3 regions of the Photobacterium sp. J15 genome follow, and region 3 is predicted to be linked to each of the others. Evidence: predicted binding sites of a transcription regulator. Region 3 holds the regulator's gene; each other region holds the start of a gene.
The links. The regulator MetJ, encoded in region 3, represses methionine synthesis genes. The targets are predictions, from matches to a motif close to TTAGACNTNTANANGTCTAA.
Positions count from the first base shown of each region.

Region 1: the regulator MetJ is predicted to act here: its motif matches at 3,582-3,601, upstream of metH (methionine synthase).
Region 2: the regulator MetJ is predicted to act here: its motif matches at 3,894-3,913, upstream of metN (methionine ABC transporter ATP-binding protein MetN).

Region 1 is NZ_CAWMUI010000001.1:378,907-385,226, reverse strand. It holds gene metH (methionine synthase) at 1-3,529, opposite strand, end outside; gene AACQ93_RS01870 (cation:proton antiporter) at 3,715-4,995, shown strand; gene metA (homoserine O-acetyltransferase MetA) at 5,072-6,013, opposite strand; rRNA gene rrf (5S ribosomal RNA) at 6,254-6,320, opposite strand, start outside.
Region 2 is NZ_CAWMUI010000001.1:734,283-740,602, forward strand. It holds gene tsaA (tRNA (N6-threonylcarbamoyladenosine(37)-N6)-methyltransferase TrmO) at 1-441, opposite strand, end outside; gene AACQ93_RS03615 (type B 50S ribosomal protein L31) at 594-857, shown strand; gene ykgO (type B 50S ribosomal protein L36) at 859-1,002, shown strand; gene AACQ93_RS03625 (MetQ/NlpA family lipoprotein) at 1,095-1,910, opposite strand; gene AACQ93_RS03630 (methionine ABC transporter permease) at 2,001-2,687, opposite strand; gene metN (methionine ABC transporter ATP-binding protein MetN) at 2,677-3,711, opposite strand; gene gmhB (D-glycero-beta-D-manno-heptose 1,7-bisphosphate 7-phosphatase) at 4,035-4,589, shown strand; gene AACQ93_RS03645 (ABC transporter permease subunit) at 4,729-5,754, shown strand; gene AACQ93_RS03650 (ABC transporter permease) at 5,756-6,320, shown strand, end outside.
Region 3 is NZ_CAWMUI010000001.1:3,542,960-3,549,279, forward strand. It holds gene metF (methylenetetrahydrofolate reductase) at 1-346, opposite strand, end outside; gene AACQ93_RS15905 (bifunctional aspartate kinase/homoserine dehydrogenase II) at 651-3,071, opposite strand; gene AACQ93_RS15910 (O-succinylhomoserine (thiol)-lyase) at 3,074-4,237, opposite strand; gene metJ (met regulon transcriptional regulator MetJ) at 4,421-4,738, shown strand; gene AACQ93_RS15920 (malic enzyme-like NAD(P)-binding protein) at 4,821-6,071, opposite strand.

The sequences.
Region 1 (6,320 bases), 3.2 Mb from region 3:
CCGCCCCCGGCCACATCGCATAACTTTCGGTCAGCGTCATACCGGTATTAGCTTCCACATCCAACAAAGACCAGATTTCACCTTTCTCGGTATGCTCAGGGCAAGCAGGATAACCAGGAGCCGGTCGGATCCCTTGGTACTTTTCCCGGATCAGCGATTCATTGGTCAGCGCTTCATCCGGCGCATAGCCCCAAATTTCCTTGCGCACCATCTCGTGCATACACTCAGCAAAAGCCTCTGCCAAACGATCCGCCACCGCCTGGATCATGATGGCACTGTAATCATCACCGCTGGATTTGAACTGCTCAGCCAAATCCGCCTCACCAATACCACCGGTCACCGCAAACGCACCGATCCAATCAGCCTTACCGCTCTCTTTCGGAGCTATATAATCAGACAAGCAGTAGTTAGCACCTTTGGGTTTTCGGGTCTGCTGACGTAATCCCCTCAGCACGGTTCTCACCTCTGAGCGGGAATCATCGGTATAGATTTCAATATCATCACCGATATTATTGGCCGGAAACAGGCCGCATACTCCATTAGCTCGGATGATGCCGGTCTGCTCAATCTCATCAAGCATATTATTTGCGTCTTCAAACAACCGGCGCGCTTCTTCACCGACAAGTTCATGCTCAAGAATCGCAGGATATTTACCACTAAGGGACCAGGTCATAAAGAAAGGTGTCCAGTCGATATAACGACGAAGCGTTGAAACCGGAAAATCCCTGAACGCATGAACCCCACCTTTAACCGGCTCCGGTGGTGTGTAAGCCGCCCAATCAAGATTAACTTTGTTAGCCCTCGCCTCCTCCAGTGATATGGGCTCGGTTCGTGGCTTCTTGCGCATATGCTGATCGCGGACAATTTCGTATTCCCGATCCAGGCGAGCAACAAACGCCGGTTTCTGCTCATCAGAAAGCAACGCGCTACAGACACCAACAGCACGGGACGCATTCGAAACATAAACCACAGGCGCATGATAGTTTTGTTCAATCTTGACTGCGGTATGGGCTTTTGATGTTGTGGCACCACCAATCAGCAAAGGAATATCAAATCCCTGTCGTTCCATCTCTTTAGCCACATGCACCATTTCATCAAGAGACGGAGTGATCAGGCCACTCAGGCCAATGATGTCGACATTTTCCTCTCTGGCCACTTTCAGGATCTTATCGCACGGCACCATCACACCAAGATCAATGATCTCGTAGTTATTACACTGCAGTACAACACCGACAATATTCTTTCCAATGTCATGAACATCTCCTTTCACCGTAGCCAGCAGGATTTTTCCGTTCGAGCTGCCCGCCTTTTTCTCGGCATTGATAAAAGGCTCCAAATAAGCCACGGCCTGTTTCATCACCCGCGCCGACTTTACCACCTGCGGCAAGAACATCTTGCCTTCACCAAACAAATCACCGACAACATTCATGCCAGACATCAACGGGCCTTCAATCACCTCAAGCGGCTTGCTTGCCTTCTGGCGTGCCTGTTCTGTATCTTCGACAATAAACTCGGTAATTCCTTTCACCAAGGCGTGTTCAAGTCGTTTCTCTACCGGCCAGCCCCGCCACTCCTGTGCTGAAGTATCTTCTTCAGCTTTTCCGCTATCCCGGTACTTATCCGCAATTTCCAGCAGACGTTCAGTACTGTCTGAACGGCGGTTCAGGACAACATCTTCGACTGCATCGCGCAACTCCGACGGCAGGTCATCATAGATAGCCAACTGACCGGCATTGACGATCCCCATGTCCATACCCCGTTTAATACAGTGATATAAAAACACGGCATGAATGGCTTCCCTAACCGGGTTATTACCCCGAAACGAGAATGATACGTTGGATACTCCGCCGGAGACCATCGCATGTGGCAGTGTACGCTTGATATCGCCAACCGCCTCAATGAAATCAACGGCATAGTTATTATGCTCATCAATACCCGTCGCCACAGCAAAGATGTTCGGGTCGAAAATGATGTCTTCAGGCGGGAAACCGACCTCATCAACCAGAACACGGTAGGCATTGGTACAAATTTCAATTTTGCGCTCGCGGGTATCGGCCTGCCCGGTTTCATCGAATGCCATCACGATCACGGCAGCACCATACCTGCGGATCAACCTTGCCTGCTCAACGAACTTCGCTTTTCCTTCCTTAAGCGAAATTGAGTTAACAATCGATTTACCCTGTACACATTTCAGGCCCGCTTCCATGACTTCCCATTTCGATGAGTCGATCATGATCGGCACTTTCGAGATCTCAGGCTCACTAGCACACAAATTAAGGAATCGAACCATCGCCGCCTCGGCATCGATCATTCCTTCATCCATATTGATATCGATGATCTGAGCACCAGCCTCAACCTGCTGACGGGCAACTTCCAATGCCTCGTCATACAGATCTTCTTTGATCAGTCGCTTAAAACGAGCCGAACCCGTCACATTGGTTCGCTCCCCGACATTGAGAAACAACGTGTCGGACTCAATAATTAATGGCTCAAGGCCGGAAAGCCGACAGGCCACAGGAATTTCAGGTAACGGACGCGGAGTAATATCCTGAGTAACATTCGCGATGGCACGGATATGTTCAGGTGTAGTACCGCAGCATCCCCCTACCATATTTAGAAAACCACTTTGCGCCCATTCCTGAATATGAGCAGCCATCTCTTCCGGCCCGAGATCATATTCACCGAAAGCATTCGGCAGACCAGCATTCGGGTGCGCCGACACTGCACATTCAGAAATACGGGAGAGTTCTTCTACATACTGGCGCAGCTCATCAGGGCCGAGTGCACAGTTCAGACCAAAGGAAATCGGCTTTACGTGGCGTAGTGAATTATAGAAAGCTTCTGTCGTCTGACCGGAAAGCGTTCGCCCTGATGCATCCGTTATGGTACCGGAGATCATCACCGGTAAAGTGATGTCGAGCTCGTCGAACACACTCTCAACCGCAAAAGCACAGGCCTTGGCATTCAGGGTATCGAAGATAGTTTCAATCAGGATGATATCAACACCACCACGGATCAAGGCGCGAGTTGACTCAGAATAAGTCTCAACCAACAGGTCAAAAGTGATATTACGAAATCCCGGGTCGTTAACATCAGGAGAGATAGAACAAGTCCGGTTAGTCGGACCTAACACCCCGGCAACAAAGCGTGGCTTTTCTGGTGTCTTCGCAGACCACTCATCTGCCGCCTCTCTTGCCAGCCGGGCAGCTTCAAAATTAATTTCAGCGCTGAGACTTTCCATGCCATAGTCAGCCATGGCAATAGTCGTGGCATTAAATGTATTGGTTTCCAGGATATCTGCCCCGGCTTCAAGGTAAGCCGCATGGATATCTTTTATAAGCTGAGGCTGAGTCAGCACCAACAAATCATTATTCCCTTTCAAATCGCTCTGCCAGTCGGCAAACCGACTTCCACGGTAATCCCCTTCATCCAGCTTATATCCCTGGATCATGGTGCCCATCCCGCCATCAATAATCAGGATCTGCTCTTGCAACCGCTTCTGTAGTAATTCCTTGCCCTTTAACACCACATCACTTCCCTTCTATAATGTTACAGCTGAGTAACATCCTACCACAGCCCAAATGGAAATCTAGACGTCTATAGCTCTTTTCTTTTTTCGCTTTCCCTCAAACTTTTTATAGCCTTTCTCCCCAAGATGCATTTATATTTTGACCAAATTTAACCCTGATTCTTTTCAATTACCGAGGTTAACGCATGTCGGTCTATAGCACCCTCTGCTTCCTTGCTGCAGCAGCAATGGTTATTGCTTTTATAAACAGCAAAATAGGAAAAATGCAGACAACCATTGCCATCACAGCCGGTGCACTGGTCCTTTCTCTGGGGATTGTCATTGCAGGTCAGAATGGCTGGTTCCATCTTGAAGATATTGCTGCTGAGCAGCTTGGTGAAATCAACTTTGAGAATTTCTTGCTGAAAGGCATTTTAGGCTTTTTGTTATTCGCCGGCGGGCTCGGTATCAAACTGCCTCATCTGGAAGAGCAGAAATGGGAAATCACGGTTTTGGCTCTGGCCGCGACTCTGTTTTCCACTTTCTTTATCGGCTTTTCGCTTTGGGGGCTCTGCCAGTTAATCGGTATCCAGTTCGATCTCATCTACTGCCTGCTATTTGGCTCCCTGATATCGCCAACCGACCCTATCGCCGTCCTCGCGATTGTCAAAAAGCTCGATGCGCCACGCCGTATCTCAACACAAATCGAAGGCGAATCCCTGTTTAACGACGGTTTCGGCCTAGTGATTTTTGTCACCTTGTTTACGATTGCGTTCGGCAACGAAGCCCCGACAGTCCTCGGCGTCGGCCAGTTGTTCCTTCAAGAAGCGATAGGCGGTATAGCTTACGGCTTCCTGCTGGGCCTGCTATTCCACTATCTGATCAGTTCAACCGATGACCACTCAATGGAGTTACTACTGACAATCGGCATACCGACGGCAGGTTATGTCTTTGCCGATCTGATCCATGTCTCCGGCCCGCTGGCAATGGTGGTATCCGGTATTATGATTGGTAACTGGACACGCTATATCGGTTTTTCAAAAGAGAGTGAAGACCATCTGGATCACTTCTGGGAACTGGTTGACGAGTTTCTAAATGGTGTGCTGTTCCTGCTGATCGGTATGAGCATGCTTCAGTTCAGCTTCCATCAGGAAGACTGGGTATTGATGGCAATTGCCATTCCTCTGGTCCTGCTCAGCCGCTACCTGAGTATCAAGCTCTCCTATCTCGGTTTCGAGCGTTATCGCGACTACAACCCACTATCAGTTAGAATTCTGACCTGGGGTGGTCTGCGGGGAGGATTAGCACTGGCGATGGCGATGGCAATCCCGGCTGGCGTTATCGTAATTCCGGAAAAAAGCATTGATGTCAAAGAGATCATTTTGGTAATGACTTACGCAGTTGTGGTGTTCTCAATCCTTGTACAAGGTTCAACAATCACGCCATTAATCCACAAAGCCAAAGCCTGGGAAGCTCAAAACCGCTAAAGATCATTTTGCTTAAAGTAAAAAGACCTGCAATTTGCAGGTCTTTTTGTATGACATATTCTTATTGTGATTGAGGTTACTCATCACGGGTAAAATTCTCTTCTGAGAAATGCTCCAGATCATACGGTGTTTGCTGATAGACACAGTAGTTAAGCCAGTTCGAAAATAATAAATGACCATGACTGCGCCAGCTGGCTATTGGAGTATTATCAGGATTGTCGCCAGGATAATAGTTAACCGGCAAATTAGGCTCCATCCCTTCCCCCAAATCCCTCACATATTCATTATGCAAAGTACTGACATCATACTCAGGATGACCGGTGACAAAGACATTACGCTTATCTTTAGTGGCAGCTAAGTAAACCCCAGCCTCATCAGAGGTCGCGAGAATATCCAGATCTGTATTTTCGGCCAAAAATTCAGGAGAAAAATCAGCATAACGCGAATGCGGAGCCCAAAAGCTATCATCAAACCCGCGAAGGATCGGATGGTAGCAATCTTGTGTCCTATGAGAATACACTCCGGACAGCTTTTCTTTACGGGTACGCTTCGGTAAATCATATAACAGCTTCAGCCCAGCCTGAGCAGCCCAACAGACAAACATTGTTGATGTCACATGTTTCTTAGCCCAGTTCAAAATAGCCTGGATTTCTTCCCAGTAAAGCACATCCTCAAACTGAACCAGACCTAACGGTGCGCCGGTTACAATCAAACCGTCAAAATTACGATCTTTTACCATCTCAAACTGACGGTAAAAAGTATCTAAATGCTCAATGGGTGTATTTTTTGTCGGCCTATTATCAATCCGCAACAGCTCAACATCCACCTGCAGTGGTGTATTAGAAAGCAGCCGCAAGAACTGAGTTTCCGTCTCAATTTTTTTGGGCATCAGATTTAACAACAGCACTTTCAACGGACGTATTTCCTGACTGGTAGCCCGAGCTTCCGACATCACAAAAATATTCTCTCGGCGCAAGATATCAGTCGCAGGTAATTGATCAGGAATTTTAATCGGCATCTTGGTTTACTCCTTAAACGTTATACCGAACGAAACATATTCAATGAAGCTAAACTAAGCAACAAGATGTTTAGACGTCCAGATTTCTAAATAAAACTATATAAGTTTTGTCAGTCACGCAAGAAAAACAAGATAAAAAGAATTAAGGATCAAGATAGGAAATATGAGAAAATTTGATAAGTCGTTTTTCATAAAGCAAAAACGAAAAAACCCAGCCTAAAGCTGGGTTTTTGAATGGGTGTTCAGCAATGTCCTACTCTCACATGGGGAGGCCCCACACTACCATCGGCGCTACAACGTTTCACTA
Region 2 (6,320 bases), 2.8 Mb from region 3:
GGCGTGTGGCAGGCTGTCCGAGTAGGGAATGTAAGGTTTGATATCGACAATCGGTGTTCCGTCCACTAGATCAACGCCACCCAGTTCGATGATGACATCACTGCCTTCCTGGCGAACACCTTTGATTTCGACCGCTGACATACCGATACCGTTAGGGCGGAACGTTGCCCGGCTGGCAAACACACCGATTCGTTCGTTACCGCCCAGACGCGGTGGGCGAACGGTCGGACGCCAGCCCGCTTCAAGGTTTTGATCAAACAGGAACAGTAGCCATAGGTGGCTGAATTGCTCTAGCCCACGTACCGCTTCAAGGGCATTGGCTTCACCCTGAAGCACGATTTCCGAGCGGGCACTGGGTACTAACCCCGGCTGGCGTGGTACTGCAAACTTCTCTTTATAAGGGGAGCGGATAATCCCAACCGGTTCAATTTGATAGCTCATCTGGATAGCGTCCTGATTCATTTGACGCAGAAAATAGCATAAAAAATCAAATTAAAGCTTGATGAGAATTGTTATCAAGTGGTATGTTATAACATATCTCGAGCGAAAGCCTTATTCTTTGAGAATAAGAAAAGTTATTTGAGGATCAGAAAATGAAACCAGGTATTCACCCCGAGTATCGAACCGTTGTGTTCCACGACACCAGTGTTGATAAATACTTCCTTATTGGTTCAACCCTGAAAACCGACAAGACCATCACTTGGGAAGATGGTAAGGAATACCCGTATTTCACCCTGGATGTGTCGTCGGAATCACATCCGTTCTACACCGGCAAGCAACGAGTTATCAGCACAGAAGGCCGAATGGCTAACTTCACCCGCCGTTTTGGTCAGTTTGGTAAAAAGAAAGGAAACTAAGATGCAAGTTCTGAGCTCGCTGAAAAGTGCTAAAAGCCGTCATCGTGATTGCCAGGTTGTTAAGCGTCGTGGTCGCCTGTACGTTATCTGTAAGTCGAACCCTCGCTTTAAAGCCGTGCAGGGCCGGGTGAAAAAGAAAAAATAACGGCAGAAGAAAGACAGATAAAAACAATAAGCCCCTCAACAGAGGGGCTTATTGTTATAAGTTGATTGTTTTAGCTATCAGGCAAGTAGTGATTACCAGCCTTTAACGACGCCACCTTGGAAGATATCTTTCGCTGCTTCATAGACAGTTTCAGACTGGTAAGCCTTAACAAAGGTTTTAACGTTTTCAGCTTCAACGTTGTCCTGGCGGGCAACAATCAGGTTCACGTAAGGAGACTCTTTGTCTTCAACGAATACACCGTCACGATCAGGTGTCAGGTTGATGCTGCTGGCATAGGTGGTGTTGATGATCGCAAGCTGAACATCGTCAAGAGAGCGAGGCAGCTGTGCTGCTTCCAGTTCAACGATTTTCAGGTTCTTCGGATTTTCGACGATATCCAGAACTGTTGCAGTCAGGCCTGCACCGTCTTTCAGTTTCAATAAGCCTTGCTGTTGAAGTAGCAGCAGAGAGCGGCCAAGGTTAGTCGGATCGTTAGGAAGTGCAATCTGATCACCTTCTTTCAGCTCGTCAATTGCTTTGATTTTGCTGGAGTAGGCGGCAATCGGATAAACAAAGGTATTACCGGCAATCGCAAACTTATAGCCGCGGTCAGTTACTTGCTGATCCAGGTACGGTTTGTGCTGGAATGCGTTGATATCGATTGAACCTTCTTCCAGCGCCGCATTTGGTGAGACGTAGTCGGTGAAGGTGATAAGCTCGACATCCAGGCCGTATTTGTCTTTAGCTTCCTTGGCTGCCACTTCTGCAACCTGGGCTTCCGCGCCCGCCATTACCCCAATTTTAATTTTGCTGTTATCAACCACCGCTTCTTTCTCGCCACAACCGGCCAGAATGAGTGCTGATGCCAGTCCTGCGACCGCAAAAAGATTCTTAAGATTAAATGCCATGATACTTCTCCTTAGAACTGGGGATTTTCCGTAAATCTAAAATGTTAAGTGTTATTGATGGTTGTTATTTGTGCCAATTAAAACACGGGATTATCTGTGGTCGACTCGCTTGACCAGATGGTCGCCGAGTGACTGGATTAGCTGAACCAGTACAACCAGCATGATGACGGTAATAAGCATGACGGTTCCGTCGAAACGCTGGTAGCCGTAACGGATACCGACATCACCCAGACCGCCGCCACCGACAGTACCGGCCATGGCCGAGTAGCTCACCAGGGTAACCAGGGTGATGGTGACTGCGTTGATGATGCCCGGCAGGGCTTCAGGCAGCAGTACCTTGCTGATGATTTGGCGCGGGGTTGCGCCCATTGCCTGTGCTGCTTCAACCAGTCCGCCCGGTACTTCCAGCAGAGCCCCTTCGACCAGACGGGCAATAAACGGAATGGCGCCGACTGTCAGCGGAACGATGGCAGCCGCGGTACCGATTGAGCTGCCGACAACAAACCGGGTAAACGGAATAATGGCGACCAGCAGAATAATGAACGGGATCGAACGGCCAATATTGGTGATGGTTCCCAGTATCTGGTTGAGTGCTTTATTTTCCAGTAAGCCGTTTTTCTTGGTCAGGTGCAGGGCGACACCGGCCGGGATACCAATTGCAAAACCGATCAGGCCGGAGACAAACACCATTATCAGGGTTTCACCCAGAGCGCTGATCAACAACTCAATCAGGCGTTCGTTGGTTAGCCACCAGTTAGTTATAGATTCAAGCAACATAACCCAGCACCTCTACATTAACTTTGTGATCTCGAAGGAAAGCAATGGCCTGATCGGCAGCCTGCTCGGTACCGAAAAATTCGGCCAGCATGAGGCCGAATTTGACCCCTCCGGCGTAGTCCATGTCGGAGCTTAGAATGCTGATGTCGATGTTAAATTCGCGGGCCACCTGGCTGATGAGCGGAGCATCGACGGAGTTGCCGGTAAACTCCAGGCGTACCAGTGGGTAGCTGTTGCTAATTCGGGCTTCAACCAGGCGAGCCTGGTAATCTTCAGGAATAGACAGATCCAGTGTCGAGCGAATAAAACTGCGCGCCAGATCGGTTTTCGGATGGGCAAAAATTTCACCTACCGGACCTTTCTCGACCAGCTCACCACCGCCGATGATCGCTACCTCTGAACAGATGCTTTTCACCACATCCATTTCATGAGTGATCAGCAATATTGTCAGGTTCAGCTTGCGGTTGATCTCTTTCAGTAATTCCAGAATCGACTGAGTGGTCGCCGGATCCAGGGCGCTGGTGGCTTCATCACACAGCAGCACTTTCGGATCAGAGGCCAGAGCACGGGCAATGGCCACTCGTTGTTTCTGACCGCCACTGAGGTTGGACGGGTAAGACTGACTTTTGTCTGCCAGCCCGACCAGCTGAAGCAGTTCACTGACCTTGTTTTTGATTTCCGTTTTGCCTTTACCTGCCAACTCAAGCGGCAGGGCAATGTTGTCGAAAACCGTGCGTGAAGACAGCAGGTTGAAATGTTGGAAAATCATGCCGATTTTACGGCGGGCCAGCGTCAGTTCCTGATTAGAAAGCTGGGTTAAATCAATACCGTCCACAATAACGTGGCCGCTGGTTGGCTTTTCAAGCAGGTTTACGCAGCGGATCAAGGTACTTTTACCTGCCCCTGATGATCCGATTACGCCGAAAATGGTGCCCTGTTCAATGGTCAGGTTGATATCACGTAGTGCGTTGATCTCCCTGTCACCCTGATAGAACACTTTATTAACTCTGTTTATTTCTATCATCGAACTTCCTGAACCGTATACCTGTTAAAACACAAAGTTTGAAAAGTTAAGTCTCTGTCATTCAAGGTATATCGTAATGCTAAATGTTGTGTTTACATTGTCATTGTTATGTGCGAAAAGTGTTTCTGTTCGCAGCCGATTTCTTGATGCTAGGGTGTCTAGACGTCTAAGTCAATAGATATTTTTACGTCCAGACGTCTAAACGTCTTTGTGGGCTTTGTTTGTCTGGTTGATTGTGTTGTGCTTAATCGCGATAAACAGATGAATCCCTGTCTTAGCCATGCCATAATTTGCCTTAATATATATAGACAGAGGGCTAACTTTTGGCCAAACCAGCAGTTTTTATCGACCGTGACGGAGTGATTAATGTCGATCATGGTTACGTTCATACCGTTGATGACTTTGAATACGTTGAAGGCGTTTTTGAAGCGTGCAAGAAGCTCAAAGATATGGGGTACTTGCTTGTTCTTGTAACAAACCAGGCGGGTATTGCTCGTGGTATGTATACGGAAGATGAATTCCTGACTCTGACTGAGTGGATGGACTGGAATTTTGTTGATAACGGCGTTGAGTTTGACGGTATTTATTACTGCCCTCACCACCCAACCGAGGGTAAAGGCGATTATCTGCAAGATTGTAACTGTCGTAAGCCTAAACCTGGTATGTTCATTTCTGCCCGTGATTTCCTGAAAATTGATATGGAGAATTCGGTCATGATTGGTGACAAGACCGACGACATGAAAGCGGCTGAAGCGGCTGAAGTCGGTACTAAGATCCTGGTTCGTACCGGCAAGCCAGTTACCGAAGAAGGCGAAGCACTGGCGAGCGTTGTTCTTGACAGCGTGGTAGATGTGCCGGCCTGGCTGGCCTCGCGCTAATTGCTTACAGATTCAGTGAAAAGGTCGCTTCAGCGGCCTTTTTTGTACCCTCACTTTTTTATCCCACTATATTCTTACTAACTTACTGCTATCTTTAAAAAATCGTAAGCGACAATTTTGACAAGGAGTTCGTCATTAAATGTTGTCTTATATCCTGCGACGGATAGCTTTGGTGGTGCCGACTTTTCTCGGTATTACTATCCTTATTTTTGCCATTACCCGCCTGGTGCCTGGCGGGCCGGTTGAACGTATGCTGGCCGAGATGCAGGCGCAAAGCAGCGGGCCTTCATCATTGTCTTCCTCTGCGGAAAGTAATGCGTTATCCGATGATCAGATTGCTGAACTGAATGCTTTCTATGGCCTGGATAAGCCAGTGTTTGAAGCCTACTTTGAATGGTTGGGCAAGATACTGATGCTGGATCTGGGGGAATCAACCCGCTATTACGAGCCGGTGCTGGATATGATCATGGAGCGATTGCCGGTCTCTCTGTTTTATGGAGGGATGACGTTTTTCATCAGCTATTTTATCTCTATCCCGCTCGGCTACTATAAGGCTCTGAAGCACGGCAGTGTCTTTGATTCGTCAACCTCGGTGCTGATTTTTATCGGTTATGCATTGCCGGGCTATGTCGTCGGTGTCTTGTTGATCACTTTGTTCAGTTATCACCTGGAATGGTTTCCGATGGGCGGTTTTGTCGGGGATGATTTTGAGGATCTCGAAACCTTTTTTGAGAAGCTCAGGGATTTGATGTGGCATGCCGCACTGCCGTTGGTGTGCTATCTCATCGGTGATTTTGCCACTCTGACGATGACGATGAAAAATAATCTGATGGAAAACCTGTCATCAGATTATATCCGCACGGCAATAGCCAAAGGTCTGCCATTCAAAACAGCGGTACGAAAACACGCTTTGCGTAATAGCTTGATCCCGGTCGCCAGCCATTTTGGGAATTCCCTGTTGTTTTTCATGACAGGCTCTTTTCTGATTGAAGTGATTTTTAACATCGACGGAGTCGGACTACTCGGTTACGAGTCAATCATGGAGCGTGATTATCCGGTGGTCATGGGGATCGTTGCGATCAATGCGGTATTACTGATGCTGGGAAACATCCTTTCGGATATTTGTGTTGCGCTGGTGGATCCGCGCGTTAAGTTCGGAGCTTGATATGTTGAAGTTGAATCCCTTAACGATCAAAAAGATCCGGCGTTTCAAATCCATTCGTAGGGGATATTGGTCTTTTGTGCTGCTGATAAGCCTGCTGATATTGTCGCTGTGTGTTGAAGTCCTGATCAACAGCAAGGCGCTAGTGGTGAAATATAACGGCCAGTACAGCTTTCCTGTCTTTCGCGGCGTGATCGCAGGCAGCGAATACGGATTAGGATACCAGCAAGAAACTCGCTACCGCGAGCTGCAGTCTCTGTTTGAGCAAGAGGGCGGGGACGATTTTGTCATCATGCCATTGGTTCCCTGGAATCCGCTGGAGCAGGATTTCAGCGGTGACTACCCGCCTAATCCGCCGAGCTGGGAAGATAAACACTATCTGGGAACCGATACGATTGGCCGGGATATTCTTGCCCGACTGATTTACGGGTTCAGGATTGCGATGGGCTTTGCACTGCTGACAATGATTGCTTCTTATACCATTGGTATCGCTGTGGGTTGTGCGATGGGATTCTTCGGCGGCAAGTTTGATTTGCTGGTTCAGCGCTTCATTGAAGTCTGGTCTATGG
Region 3 (6,320 bases):
CTACAATATCGCGAATGCCGTTATTCCAGTAATCACGGGCAATCGCACGCAATTCATCACGGGTAGCATCGATACAAGTCAGATGCGGCGCAGCCACCAGCCCGGTCTGCTCTTTGATATCTTTGATAATGGAGTGAGTACGGTCACGCTCTCCCGAGTTCGCCCCGTAGGTTACCGATACAAACTTAGGCTGTAGGGTTTTCAGGCGGTGAATCGAGTTCCATAGCGTTTTTTCCATCGCCTCACTACTTGGCGGGAAAAATTCAAATGAAACATTGATATCACCGTTGATATCAGCAAGGTTCTGGTTCAGCACATCAATATGGCTTGCGTGAGAATACCCCATAGTCTCTTCCTTCCTGTTCTGGCCCCTGGCCTGCTCCCTGAATCGTAACGCCTTGAATAACCATTTAGACGTCTATATGTCTACAGGATGTATTGTAACCAATTTGAAGTCAACAAAGTGATCATGAATATTTCTCAAGTTCAAATTGCATAATCTTCAACATAGTAAACCGACACAAAATAAGCAAAAGCCCGCAAGATGCGGGCTTTTTATTGCAAATAAGAACAAAGTTCCAACTGAGAAAAACAAGATAGATATTGATTCTAGCTTCTATGTATTCAGAGCGATCATCAACCAATTTAAGTTACTGAAGCAAAGCCGCCAGCCGATTAATATCCGAAAGCAATGCGCCGGCAGTAACATCCCTGCCAGCACCAGGACCTCGGATCACCAGCGGATTGTCACGATACCAGCCGCTTTCAATGGCAAAGATATTGTCACACGGCAGCAAATTCGCCAGTGCATGCTCTTTAGGCAACGCTTCCACACCAACCGCAGCTTTCCCCTTACGATCCAACCGGGCAATATAGCGCAATACCTTGTCTTCCTTTTGTGCCTTAGCCAATCGCTCACCCAGCATGGCATCAAGCTCCCCGGTCTGTTCAAAAAAGTCATCCAGACTCAACGCTTCCAGTTCACACGGCACCAGGGATTCAACCCGGATCTGTTCCGGCTCCAGGTCCAGGCCAGATTCCCGGGCTAGAATCACCAGCTTGCGCATCACATCACTGCCATCTAAATCCCGCCGCGGATCCGGCTCGGTCAGTCCCTGCTGCCAGGCTTGCTCCACCAAATAAGAAAACGGCACTGAACCGTCATATTGCTGGAACAGCCAGGAAAGAGTACCGGAGAAAATCCCGGACAAAGCGATAATCTCATCACCGCTCTCCTGCAAGTCCCGCACTGTATGGTTGACGGGCAACCCGGCTCCCACTGTGGCATTGTAGAGCCAGTAACGGCTGCTTTTGGCAAAGGCGTCCTGTACCGCACGAAATTGTGTCCCCGGAGCCGAACCAGCCACCTTATTGGCCGAAATCAGATGCAACCCGCTTTCGGCAATTTGCGGATATTTTGCCGCCAACTGGGCACTTGCCGTTACATCCAGCACCACTAAATCATCGTAGGGATGAGTTGCCAGCACCTGCAGCAATTCACCTTCTCCATACTCAGTGGCCTCATCATCAAACGCAGTCAGTGCCCGCGACGGCTCCAGTCCATCAAAATTAATCCAGTGACGATTGCTGTCTGCTACCCCGACCAGGGTAAAGCTCTTGCCATGACGTTTCTCCAGCGCCGACTTCTCTCGCTCAAACAATTCAAGCCAGCGGCTGCCGATATTCCCCTTACCACACAATACCAGACCGATACGTTTCTGAGCCTGGAACAAGCCCTGATGGATTTGCCCGACCAAGGCATCAGTATCAGCCTTACGAAGAACCGCCACCAGGCTCAACCCGGAATCTGATTCTGTGACAAACTCCACCGGCTGAGTTTTCAATTGCTGATAAAAACCGTAGCAATGCACCGCATTGTTCACCACTCCGGCACCAACGGCTGCGACAAGGGTAAATCCGTCACGCAAACGCAACTCTGCCGCGACACCAGCATCCTGCAACACGGCAAGCACACCGTTGACAACTTCAGCGGTATAGGCCAAACGTATCCGACCCTGATCCGACTCAGCACTGAGTGCCAACGGCTGAAGCTGAGCGCTCTCTAACGTGCGGCCCAGTTCGGTCAGAATGACCTCAAAATCATGGGAACGGGCAACATCAAGTTCAATCAGGCAGACATCATCCAGTGAAGTGATAATTTTGGCTCCCCGACCTGAAGCCAGCACCCGTTCTACCCGGGTCGAGCCGGATTCCGGCTGCAAGCTACAGCGCAAAGTCAGATCAATGGCACTTTGTGCCACTGGCTGCAAAGTCCGGCTGTGAAGCACCGGAGCGGCCAGCCGGGCTAACTCGTTCGCTTCATCGAGTCGCAGCAGCGGCAACAGGCAGGCATCCCCGACTTTACGCGGATCGGCACTGTACACCCCAGCCACATCACTCCAGATAGTCACCCTGCCCGCTTCCGCCAGCGCACCAATAACGGTCGCCGAATAATCCGAGCCGTTACGGCCCAAGAGTACGGTTTCCCCGGCCTGGTTACGAGCCATAAAACCGGTGATAACGATTCTGTGCTGGCTGTGCTGAGCCAACTGAGTTTTCAACAACGGCCAGGAGGCGGCACGATCCACTTCCGGCTGGGTGGCACGTTCCGCCCGCAAAAACGTTCTAGAATCGAGCCAGATAGCAGGCATGGACTGCGCTTCCAGTACCGCCGACAACAACCGGGCCGACCAAAGCTCACCATGACCCAGTACATCTGCCACCACAGCTGCTGCTAAATCAGAATCCGTCAGAGATGCCAGCTGTGCCAACTCAAGATGCAGTTGGGTTGCCAGCTCATCGGCGACACTGCCACTGAGCAATGCCTCAATCAGACCTTGCTGGAACTGACGGATCTCCTGCAATAACTCATGGGCGTGACGGCCGTCTTTCCCCAGCAGTTCAGTCCAGGCGATCAATTTGTTCGTTGTCTTCCCGGCAGCAGAGACGACAATCAGATCATCACTGCCGGAGTATTCCTGCAAAATTGCGGCGACCCGACGGTAACACTCAGGATCGGCAAGGCTGCTGCCACCAAATTTATGTAGCTGTCGTTGTACTGGCTGGCTCATCCTTATACCTCCGCCGCTTTAGTAAATGCCTGATCCAGATCGGCAATCAGATCATCCGGATCTTCCAGACCGACCGAAAGGCGCAGTAATGATGGTTTGATCCCGGCTTCTGCCTGAGCTTCGTCAGACATTGCCCTGTGGGTCATACTGGCCGGATGGGCAATCAGACTTTCAGTTCCGCCCAGCGACTCAGCCAGCGAGAAAAACTTCAGCGTCTTAACAAATTCCGCCAGCTGTTGCTCGCTCCCGTCCAGCTCAAAACTCAGCATTGAGCCAAAGCCACGCTGCTGTTTTAATGCAATCTCGTGACCGGGATGTTCTGTCAGGCTCGGATGGTAAATCTGTCCCACCAACGGCTGGGTTTGCAGGTACGCCAGAATCCGGGCACTGTTTTCTTCATGCGTCTTCATCCTCGGAGCCAGAGTCCGCAGCCCGCGCAGGGTCAGGTAAGCATCAAACGCCGCCCCGGTCGCTCCGATACAGTTCGCCCACCAAGCCAGCTCCTCGGCCTGTTCAGCCTCTTTGGCAATCAGCACACCACCGACGACATCGGAATGACCATTGATATATTTGGTGTTGGAATGGATGACGAAATCAGCCCCGAGAGCAATCGGCTGCTGCAAGATTGGCGACAGGAAAGTGTTATCAACCGCGACCAGAGCCCCCACTTTTTTGGCCTTCTCACAAAGTGCCGCGACATCAATCACTCTCAATAACGGATTAGACGGAGTTTCGACCCACACCAGCTTAGGTTTTCTGGCCAGCGCTGCGCTTAGCGCTTCAGGATCCCCCTGATCAACAAAGGCCACGTTAAAGTCCCCTTTCCGCGCCCGGGAATCAAACAAACGGTATGTCCCGCCATAACAGTCATGCGGGGCAACAATTAAATCATCTGGGCCGAGCAAAGCCGATACCAGCAAATTGATGGCAGATGTGCCACAATTGGTAACAATACCGCCGGCACCGCCCTCCAACTCAGATAACGCTTCTGCCAGCATATTTCGGGTCGGGTTGCCTGAGCGGGAATAATCGTATTGAGGAACTTCCCCCATTTGTGGGAAGCTGTAGGTTGAAGTGAGATATATCGGTGGAACCACCGCATTAAACTGGGTATCAGTACAGATCCCGGCGCGTACGGCAACGGTCGCTGGCTTCTTGTCACTCATAGTTACTTTCCTTGTCTGAGACTGGCCTTGCCTTGACTAACTTTTAAGCAACAACATTAGCCAGAATAATTTAAGACGTCAACACTTCCAGACGTCTATATGTCTTTGCTTATGGCGGTAAATCCCGCTAAAATTCCCCCATATATTCTTTTAACAAGTCCAACATCGCTGAGAAGGTAGAAAATGGCAGAGTGGAATGGCGAATACATTAGCCCATATGCGGAACACGGTAAGAAAAACGAACAAGTAAAGAAAATCACTGTTTCGATTCCATTGAAGGTTCTGAAAATCCTGACTGATGAACGTACACGCCGTCAGATCAATAACTTGCGTCACGCAACAAACAGTGAATTGCTGTGTGAAGCCTTCCTGCATGCCTACACTGGCCAGCCATTACCGACTGATGAGGACATCCGTAAAGATCGTCCGGATGACCTGCCGGCTGAAGCCAAAACGAAGATGGAAGAGATGGGCATCAAGCCAGAAGACATCAACGAATAAGCGCCATCTTCCTAACCACAAGAACAAAAAAACCAGCCCGATGGCTGGTTTTTTCATATCCGAAGTCTTACCGACAACAATATTAGATGTTTTCCATGTAACCCGCCGGCATTGCAATCTGCGCAACACCTGAGTCAACAGCTGCCTGAGCAACCGCTTTAGCAACGCGAGGAAGCAGGCGCGGATCCATTGGCTTAGGAATAATGTACTGAGAACCAAACTCAAGTTTGTCAGCACCAGCCGCTGCAACCACTTCCGCCGGTACCGGCTCTTTTGCCAGTTCGCGGATCGCATTCACCGCCGCCAGTTTCATTTCATCGTTGATCTGGCTGGCACGAACATCCAGTGCACCACGGAAAATGAACGGGAAGCAAATAACGTTATTCACCTGATTCGGGTAGTCTGAACGACCGGTACCCATGATCAGATCATCACGCACTTCGTGCGCCAGCTCAGGCTTGATTTCAGGATCAGGGTTTGAACATGCAAATACAACAGGCTTGTCAGCCATCAGCTTCAGCGATTCAGGAGCCAGCAGGTTCGGACCAGATACACCAACAAAGATATCAGCACCTTCAATCACATCTTCCAGCGTGCGCTTGTCAGTGTTGTTAGCAAACAGCTGCTTGTATTCGTTGATATCCTCACGACGGGTATGGATAACACCTTTACGGTCAAGCATGTAGATTTTCTCGCGCTGGGCACCACACTTAATAAGCAGCTCCATACACGCCACAGCAGCCGCACCGGCGCCCAAGCAGACAATCACAGCTTCGCTGATCTCTTTGCCCTGCAGTTCCAGCGCATTCAGCATTCCAGCCGCAGTTACAATAGCAGTACCGTGCTGATCATCATGGAAAACCGGTACCTGACAACGTTCAATCAGGCGCTTTTCAATTTCAAAACAATCCGGTGCCTTGATATCTTCCAGGTTAATACCACCGAAGGTATCAGCGATGTTCGCAACCGTATCAACAAACTCGTCGATAGTACGGTGCTTCACTTCGATATCAATTGAATCAAGACCAGCAAAACGCTTAAACAGCAGTGACTTACCTTCCATTACCGGCTTAGACGCCAGTGGACCAAGGTTACCCAGGCCAAGGATAGCCGTACCGTTGGTAATTACTGCAACCATGTTGCCTTTACCAGTGTACTTGTAAACGTTCTCGGCGTTTTGTGCGATCTCACGGACTGGTTCAGCCACACCCGGGCTGTATGCCAATGCAAGGTCTTCAACCGTGTTTGCCGGTTTGGTCAGTTCAACGGCAATTTTGCCTGGTACCGGGTAAGCGTGATAGTGAAGTGCCTGTTGGCGAAAATCTTCTGACATAGTGTTCCTGATCCTGAATGAAAATGATGTTCAGTTCGGTAATGAGAGCTAGATCATATTCTATAGTGATACAAAATCATAGCGAGGCTCAGCTGGTCGAGCCAATAATCCCAACCCGCCGACTCAGGTATTACATATTTTTGATATCACGACAAGAAAATGGGTAGTTTTCGTGCTACTTGGGGATAAGAAAATTAAATAATGAACAAGGCGAGAATAAATGAAGGATAGCAGATATAAAAAAAAGGG